DNA from 2 places in the Bacillus sp. 7894-2 genome. Region 1 is predicted to be linked to the other one. Evidence: riboswitches for the same ligand, from Rfam matches in the RefSeq annotation. Region 1 holds a riboswitch; the other holds the start of a gene.
The links. Region 1 has a riboswitch for glycine ahead of gcvT (glycine cleavage system aminomethyltransferase GcvT). Riboswitches for the same ligand answer to the same signal wherever they lie in the genome.
Positions count from the first base shown of each region.

Region 2: linked by a shared signal. The riboswitch ahead of purU (formyltetrahydrofolate deformylase) and the one ahead of gcvT (glycine cleavage system aminomethyltransferase GcvT) in region 1 are both predicted to bind glycine.

Region 1 covers NZ_NPDG01000090.1:19,464-23,892, forward strand. Annotated here, with positions in the region: gene gcvPB (aminomethyl-transferring glycine dehydrogenase subunit GcvPB) at 1-129, opposite strand, end outside; gene gcvPA (aminomethyl-transferring glycine dehydrogenase subunit GcvPA) at 122-1,468, opposite strand; gene gcvT (glycine cleavage system aminomethyltransferase GcvT) at 1,485-2,588, opposite strand; glycine riboswitch at 2,748-2,836, opposite strand; gene CHI10_RS13845 (DEAD/DEAH box helicase) at 3,017-4,429, shown strand, end outside.
Region 2 covers NZ_NPDG01000123.1:9,904-14,332, reverse strand. Annotated here, with positions in the region: gene CHI10_RS17465 (hypothetical protein) at 1-313, shown strand, start outside; gene CHI10_RS17460 (FbpB family small basic protein) at 549-674, opposite strand; gene purU (formyltetrahydrofolate deformylase) at 898-1,764, opposite strand; glycine riboswitch at 1,827-1,907, opposite strand; gene CHI10_RS17450 (MFS transporter) at 2,167-3,354, opposite strand; gene CHI10_RS17445 (glycosyltransferase) at 3,489-4,127, opposite strand; gene CHI10_RS17440 (aspartate kinase) at 4,315-4,429, opposite strand, start outside.

The DNA.
Region 1 (4,429 bases):
TTCACGCAGATAGCCTTCAGGAAGAAGCTCGCCCAGGTCAATTTCCGGAATATCCATTTCCGGCAGGCTGTAGCCGATACGGCCTTCTGTGCTTAATTCAAAGATGAGTGGCTGATCTTCCTTATGCATGGTAATCCCCCATTTCTTTAACGAATGCATCAATTTCTTCCTTCGTTCTCAATTCCGTTACAGCAACAAGCATATGATTTTTCAGGTCAGCATAATCTCTGCCCAAATCGTAGCCGCCAATAATGTCCTTTTCAAGGAGCTTTTGATTTACTTCTTTAACAGGCTTATTCAGCTTGATGACGAATTCATTAAACGAAGGACCTTCGAATGGAACTTCAAAGCCGGCAGCCTTAAATTGCTGTTTTGCATAATGGGCTTTTTGCATGTTGGCAGCAGCCATTTCCTTTACGCCCTTCTTGCCGAGAGCAGTCATCGCTACAGATGCCGCCAGTGCGTTGAGAGCCTGATTGGAACAGATGTTGGACGTTGCCTTATCACGGCGTATATGCTGTTCACGCGCCTGAAGGGTAAGCACGAAACCGCGGCGGCCCTGATCGTCTACCGTTTGTCCTACAAGACGACCCGGCACTTTTCTCATCAGCTTGGATGTTACCGCAAAGTATCCGCAATGAGGGCCTCCAAAAGCAGTAGGAATACCAAAAACCTGAGCATCTCCTGCTACGATGTCTGCTCCAAATCTTCCTGGAGGAGTAAGCGCGCCAAGGGCAAGCGGGTTGCTTGAAACAACAAACATGGACTTGTGGGCATGAATAATTTCCTCAAGCTCTTTTAATGGCTCGACTCTGCCAAAAAAGTTAGGGTACTGCACAATTACACCTGCGATATCATCGCCAATCATTTCATTTAGGGCTTCAAGGTCAGTGGTGCCGTCTTTATGAGGAATCTCAATCACTTCAATATACTGGCCCTTTGCGTATGTTTTAACTACTTCCTTAGATTCAGGGTGAACTGCGCTTGAGATTAGTATTTTCTTGCGGCGGGTGCTGCCTGCGCTTAGCATGGCTGCTTCAGCAAGTGCTGTTCCGCCATCATACATGGATGAGTTGGCCACATCCATTCCTGTTAATTCACAGATCATGGTCTGGAATTCAAAAATTGCCTGCAGCTCTCCCTGTGAAATTTCCGGCTGGTAAGGAGTATAGGCAGTATAAAACTCTGAACGGGATAATACATGATCGACAATGACCGGCATGTAATGATCATAAACTCCCGCACCAAGGAAAGATGAATTTGTGCGAAGATCAGCATTTTTTTGAGCCATTTTAGTAAGCTCTTTCAGTAAGGCTGTCTCTGATTTCGCCGGCTTGATGTCATATTCGCCCTTAAATCTCACACTCTCGGGAATATCACTGAATAATTCTTCCACAGAACTGACGCCGATCTTCTCAAGCATTGCTTTCTGGTCAGACTCTGTCATCGGTAAATAGCGATGTTTCATCATTTTCTCCCCCCGGTTAGTTCTTTTCTCTTTTGTAAAAAGGTGTTGCTTCAATCTTAGCCTTCAGCCGTTTGCCGCGGATTTCCACTTCCAATTCAGTTCCAAGCTCCGCATGCTCTTTCTTGATAAGGACAAGGCCGATGTTCTTTTTCAATGTCGGAGATTGAGTGCCTGTTGTCACTTCCCCGATCAATTCTTCCCCTTTAAATACAGGATATCCATGGCGCGGAATACCGCGGTCAATCATTTCAATTCCGGCCAGCTTGCGCGGAACCCCGTTATCCTTTTGATTCTTAAGCACTTCTTTGCCAATAAAGTCGGCTTCTTTATTCACCTTGACTGCAAAGCCAATTCCTGCCTCTAGCGGTGTGATCTCAGGTGAGAGCTCCTGACCGTATAGTGCCAGGTTGGCTTCAAAGCGAAGAGTATCCCTTGAGCCTAGTCCGCATGGGAGCACGCCTTCTTCTTTGCCCGCTTCAAGAATTTCATTCCATAATGCAACTGCATCCCTGGCATCACAGTAGACTTCAAATCCGTCTTCTCCTGTGTATCCTGTTCTGGAAACAAGCGCTTTCTTGCCATTCAAATCAACATCCTGCTGGAATTTAAAAAATCCAATATCCGACAAATTAGTCCCAGCAAGCTTTTGAAGCACTTTTTCTGCAAGCGGCCCCTGAATCGCCAGCTGCGCCATATCTTCTGAAAGGTTTTTCAATTCCACATTGCCTTCTGCATGGTCCTGAAGCCAGTTGAAATCCTTTTCGATATTGGAAGCATTAACAACAAGCAAATAGTGGTCATCCTCTATTTTATAGACAAGTAAATCATCGACAGTTCCGCCATTTTCATAGCACATGGCTGTATATTGAGCACCTGAGTTCTTTAATTTGGAAATATCGTTCGTCATCATTTTTTGAAGATATTTAAGACTGTCCGTCCCCTTCACTTCGATTTCACCCATATGGGATACATCAAAGAGGCCGGCTTTTGTACGGACTGCTTCATGTTCTTCTTTAATGCTTGAAAATTGAACAGGTAGATCCCAGCCCCCGAAGTCGATGGTTTTTGCTCCGTAATCCTTGTACACCTCAAATAAAGGCGTGCGTTTTAACTGTGACATTTACTCGTCCCCCTTAAATCTTTTGAAATTTGTTTTAGGAACATAAAAAAGGACAGAATATCCCCTCAATTATGAGAAGATCTCTGTCCTTGCACCTGAAAGTTTACCGAAACCGGCTGTCCCCTTGGGTGGCTTATTAAAAAGCACTCTCCAGAGCTGCGTCAAACAAGAGTTCTTTTGCCTGAGAGATTCACAGATTTTGCTTGCTCCTTCGGCGCTACTAATGTAGTCTCTCCCCTTGTAATCATTCGCATTTATAAAATTTTCCAAGATGGTCATACTTATACCAAACAGAAAAAATTAAGCATCCATTACTTCGGTTAACTAAATGTAATGTGTTAACTTTCAAAACTTTCAAAGCTATTAACATCGTACCACCTTAACAAGGTTTGGGCAATATCTTTATATAGATAAAAGGAGCTGTTTTTATGACAGTGCAAATTGGCTTTGATTCTGCCTGGCAGGATGAATTCTTAAAAAGGATTGATGACGACGGCCCATGGGGAAACTGGGAGCTTTATAAACTTGCTGTTGAGGTTGAAAACCATACAACTATTCCTGACTTTGAAGGCTTGCAGGCTCCGAAGCATCTGCCGAACCTTACTCCACTTCCCCATCAGCTGGAAGTGGCCAAGCAGGTAGTCGAAAGCATGAACGGCAAGGCGATTTTAGCTGATGAAGTCGGTCTTGGAAAAACGATTGAAGCTGGGCTGATATTAAAGGAATATATGATCAGGGGACTCGTAAAAAAAGTCCTTATACTCGTTCCGGCTTCCCTTGTTTCCCAGTGGGCCATGGAGCTGAACAGCAAATTTTTTATTCCGGCTGTGGCGCAGCGGAAAAGCTATGTATGGGAACAATGCGACGTTGTGGTATCATCCATCGATACAGCCAAACGCAATCCTCATCGGGACATTATTTACAGCCTTGATTATGACCTGATTATTATAGACGAAGCTCACAAGCTAAAAAATAATAAAACGAGAAACTATGAATTTGTACAAAACCTTAAAAAGAAGTTTTGCCTCCTATTAACAGCAACACCCATTCAGAATCGAATCAGTGAGATCTTCAATCTTGTGTCCCTGCTTAAACCCGGACATCTTGGCAATGAATCAGCTTTTTATGAGAATTATAAAAAAGACTCACGCTCTTTGAACGATGATGCACATCTAAAGGAACTCGTAAACAAAGTCATGATCCGCAACCGCAGGGCAGATACCGGGATTGAATGGACCAAACGGCATGTGGAAACCATACCGATTGAATTTTCGCAGCCCGAGCATGAGCTCTATGAAGCGGTAACAGAGCTGCGGAGTGAAGAAAATTGGGTGAGTTCCAGCCAGTTTTCAGTAATGACACTGCAAAGAGAGGCATGCTCAAGCAGAGAAGCTGTCTATTTTACGCTTCAGAATATGCTGAAAAGACAGGAACAGCCTTCAATAGCTTTCCAGGAGCAAATACAATACCTTATTAAAAAGGTGGAAGCGGTTCAGCAAAACTCAAAAGCTCAAAAAGCACTTGAATTAATACAGAAAATAAATGACAAGGTCATAATTTTTACTGAGTATAGGGCAACACAAATGTATCTGCAGTGGTTTTTAAAGCAATATGGGATAACATCGGTTCCGTTCAGGGGAGGATTTAAAAGAGGCAAAAAGGACTGGATGAGGGAGCTTTTCCAAAAGAATGCACAAGTCCTGATTGCAACAGAAGCGGGAGGAGAAGGAATAAACCTGCAGTTCTGCAATCATATCATTAATTTTGATCTCCCCTGGAATCCAATGCGGCTCGAACAAAGGATTGGGCGCATACATCGTCTCGGCCAGGAAAAGGATGTC
Region 2 (4,429 bases), on a different contig from region 1:
GAAACGCCAGGTAATGCCACTTTTACTGCTGTCTGTGTTTTTATCCTTTCTCATTACCCAATATCCTGGTGTTCATTATAATGACATTCCAATGGACCAAAGCAAAGCGGTAACAGTTTCGGACTTTACCGAGAGCTTCCTATTAAAAGATGATCCCAAAAAGCATATCTTCACTTTGGATATCATCTCTTTATCCATTACAATTCTGACAGTTATCCTTTTTGTATATAGTGCTCTGCACATTGCCCGCAGGAGAAAGATATTTTATACTCCAATTTTCTACGAGGCGAATTATGTCATTCAAGCTCCTTAATTGTCCAACCAAACAATTAAAGGAGGAAGACATAATGTGGATTAGATTTTTAATGATTGGGTTATTTTCATTAACAGCTTCCAGCCTGTTCTTTTATCAGGGTATGGAAATGTATCATGCTTTCACAGATTTCTTTAGACAAAAATGAGAAGTTGGCGCCCAGGGATTCCCTCCCGGGGCGTTTTTATTTCATAAAAAACCCGGCCTGTTTTATTCCCAGGCCGGGTTTCCTTTCTTACTGTGCTTTTGCATATTTATCGTCTATTTTTTTTTCAATCTTCTCAAGCTCAAGGCGATCTTTTAAAAGTTCTTCTCTATTAACTTTAATCATTTCAAGCATTGATAATTTTTTCTTTTTCATTTCTGCTCACCTTCTTTCATGATGTTGGTAACTTCTTGATGCAAGATCTTTATTGAAGCTCTTTTCGTATAATTGTTGTTTTTTTCCTTTCAATGTTGTCCGTTCATTTCTGCTCCAGGCTGCTCGCTTTCGCGGGGCGGACGTGGTCTCGCACCTACCGCTCCAATAAACTCAGTAAATAATATTTATTAAGCAACAAATCTTGTGAAAATTGAAAGTCCTCTTAAAAAACAATCGTCTTATTGCCATGCACTATGACTTTGTCTTCCACATGCCAGGCGACTGCCTGTGCGAGGACCTGCCTTTCCACATGCCTGCCGGCAATTTTGAGATCCTGTGCAGTGTGCCGGTGGTTAACCCGCTGGACATCCTGCTCAATGATCGGCCCTTCATCCAAATCATTTGTAACATAATGGGCAGTTGCCCCAATCAGCTTGACCCCGCGGTTAAACGCCCGTGCATAAGGATTGGCTCCCACGAAGGCCGGCAGAAAACTATGATGAATATTGATAATCCTGTTTGGATATTTGGAAATAAAGCTCGGTGAAAGAATCTGCATATATCTCGCAAGCACAATGAAATCCGCTTTTCCATCCAGCAGCTCTACTGCCTTTTGCTCAGCTTCCGCTTTATTGTCCGGCATAATCGGAACATGATGATATGGTATTCCGAAACCTTCTACCACTTCCCTCATGTCAGGATGATTGCTGATCACAAGGGGAATATCCACTTCAAGCTCCTTCGATTTCCAGCGCCACAGCAGCTCGAGCAGACAGTGATCCATTTTAGAAACAAATATGGCCATCCGCTTGCGCTCGCCTTTGCCGCTCAGCTTCCACTCCATTGAGTATTCCCTGGCCATTTCAGGCAGATCCTCTTTCAGTTTTGAGAAGGACTCATCAAAATGGTTCATATCGAATTCAATCCGCATGAAGAAGATGCCTGCCAGCGGATCGGTTGTGTGCTGGTCAAAATGGACAATATTCGCGTTATGCTCCAGCAGAAAGTTAGAAACTGTGGAAATGATGCCCGGTCTCTCTGGACAGGATATCAGCAACGTCGCCCGGTTTGCGTTAATATTCGTATTCATATAGATTCCTCCAACTGCCTTGCCATCCATATAAAAAGGACAGAAAAAAGGCGGCTTCTTTATCCCCCTTCTCTGTCCTTTTACCTGAGAGTTTGACCCCTTTGGTGTCGCAAAGTCCATGCGCGCTCTCCAGAGATGCGTCCGACTGAGGTTCTGTCTACCTGAGAGATTGGCTTCAAGGGTATTTTTGAAGCTTGCTCCTTCGGCTACTGTATGCTCTCTCCCGCAGCCGTCATCCGCTCGATATTTTTGTTATTTTCAGAATAATATATATTTTAACTTATGTCAATCGAACTAGGTTTCTTTCACAAAATTGCCACAATTTCAGCCTGGCTTTAAAGCTGATTTATTATGTGAAAAGAAAAGTAAAAAAGCTTGAAGACAACGTCTCCAAGCCTTTTTCTACACAGCTGCCTTTGGTTTTGGCTCCTTTTTCTGCCAGGCAATCGTGATAAACAATGTAACGATCAATAGGGCCAGACCGAGAACAAACGGATAGGTTATCCGCACATCGTAAAGTACGCCGGCAATCGTTGGCCCCAGAACGTTTCCAATGCTCATATAAGCATTGTTCATTCCCATCGCAAATCCCTGTTCGTTACCGGCCATTTTAGAGATTAACGTTGTTAACACCGGTCGAAGAATGGAAGTTGCAAGGAAAATGATCAGCGAAATAACGAAGAAAAGTGCATAGCTTCCTGCAAACAGTGAAACTAGGAATCCTGATGCTGCAACAGCCAAAAAGATATTCAATACCTTTCCTTCACCGAATTTATTAACCACACGATCGACTACAAATAATTGAACAATAACACTAATGACTCCTGTCGAAGTCACCATAATGGCAATTTCCTGCGGAGTAGCAGCAAATTCATTATCAAGGTAGAGCCCAAGAACTGACTCATACGCCATTAGTCCAAAGCTCATCACCAATGTAATGACAAGCGGAATAAAATAAGGCTTCTTAACGGACATGGCCAGTTTCTTGACCATCGGTTCCTCTTCAGGCATCTCTCCCGGCACTGTCTGCAATGTGCTGCTTTCCTCAAGGAGCACAACTGAAAAAATAACAGCCACTAGAGAAACAAGCGCGGAAATCAGAAATGGCATTTTTAGGCCGAAGTCTGCCAAAAATCCGCCAATTCCAGGCCCAACCACAATTCCAAGTGACATTGCAGCTGAGACAAGACCATTCCCTTTTGCACGCTGCTCCATGGTAGTAATATCAGCAATGTAAGCAAAAATAGCTGGAATCAGCAAGGCAGCTCCAATGCCTCCAATGACACGTGAAAAGTAAAGCAGCCAAATGGAATCTACTGCATAAAAGACAAGCATGGATAATGTCAAACCAGCTAACCCGTAAATAATCATCTTTCTGCGGCCGTACTGGTCAGCCCATTTTCCCGCGATAGGAGAAAAAATCAGCTGGGCACCCGCAAAAATGGCAATCATCAGGCCTGCTGCCGTTCCTCCCTGATTAATGGATTCCAAATAAGCCGGCAAAATCGGAATGATAATACCAAAGCTTCCGATTGCAATAAACATATTGATCATCAAAATGATCATCTTTTTCTTTTGATCTCCTGACAAAACGGATACCCCTCCTTCTATATGTGAAAAATTTACATTATTTTTTTCGGCACGCTAAATAGCTTATAATGAGACATGCTGCTTTGTCAAAGGAAAAAAAAGAGAAGCCTCAGCAAAGCTGAAGCCTCTTGTAGTTACCCTTTAAATTTGTTCGGGAATTGCTTCACAACCGCATCAGAAATGGCATCTGCCATCATAATAATATGCGACACTCCCTCATCAATCGAAACAATTCTTGCTTCCCAATCCTTAACAAGACTTGCTGTCAGATCATTTGTAACTAATTCCAAATGCTTATAAAGCAGTTTTTTCACATCTTCATTTTTCAGATTTGGATTGGCTCCGCTTAGAAAAGCAGCGATATCATCGGCATTGCGATACCATTCTTTGTTCAGCTGGTTCACCTTTGCACCTTGACCGCTCTTGGCAGCCTCCACGATATCACCCGCAATGACAATATGCTCTTTAAGCAGTTCTGTCAGCTTAGCTCCTGCAGCTTCTCCGAAATAAGGCTTAATGGAATTCCCTATGTCCTCCTGATTTTTAAGCAGGCGTGCCAATACCTGCTTCTGATCCTCCGCCCCTGCAGTTGTGGCACTTGTAATATAGTTGCTTGTCCATAATACATGGTCGATCCATAGTCTGCGGAATTCGTTTTCAAACTTAACCTCTGATTGAGTAAGACACGGTTTTTGTGCAGCTGCACTGCCCGGAGCTGCCAGCATATTCAGCGGCATGAGCAGCATTATTCCTATGATCAGTAATTTCTTCATATCCTTTTCTCCTTCCTAATTGAAAAAGTTTCCTTCTTATTTTGATTATCCTAAGATTTTTCATTCAAAAAAAATAAAGCTCGAGGCTAATGCCCCAAGCTTTTTCAATCAAACGTTTGATTGATTGCATATAAAGCCAATTTACTTGGCTCTTTTCGTATAAACATATTTACCTTCGCATAAATGATTACACTACTGCCACCGCAGCAAAAAACTCATTATAAAGCGCCTGTACCGCACGTACCTCATCCGCTGCCTGTACGCCAAACATCATGCTCACTTCAGAGGAGCCCTGATTGATC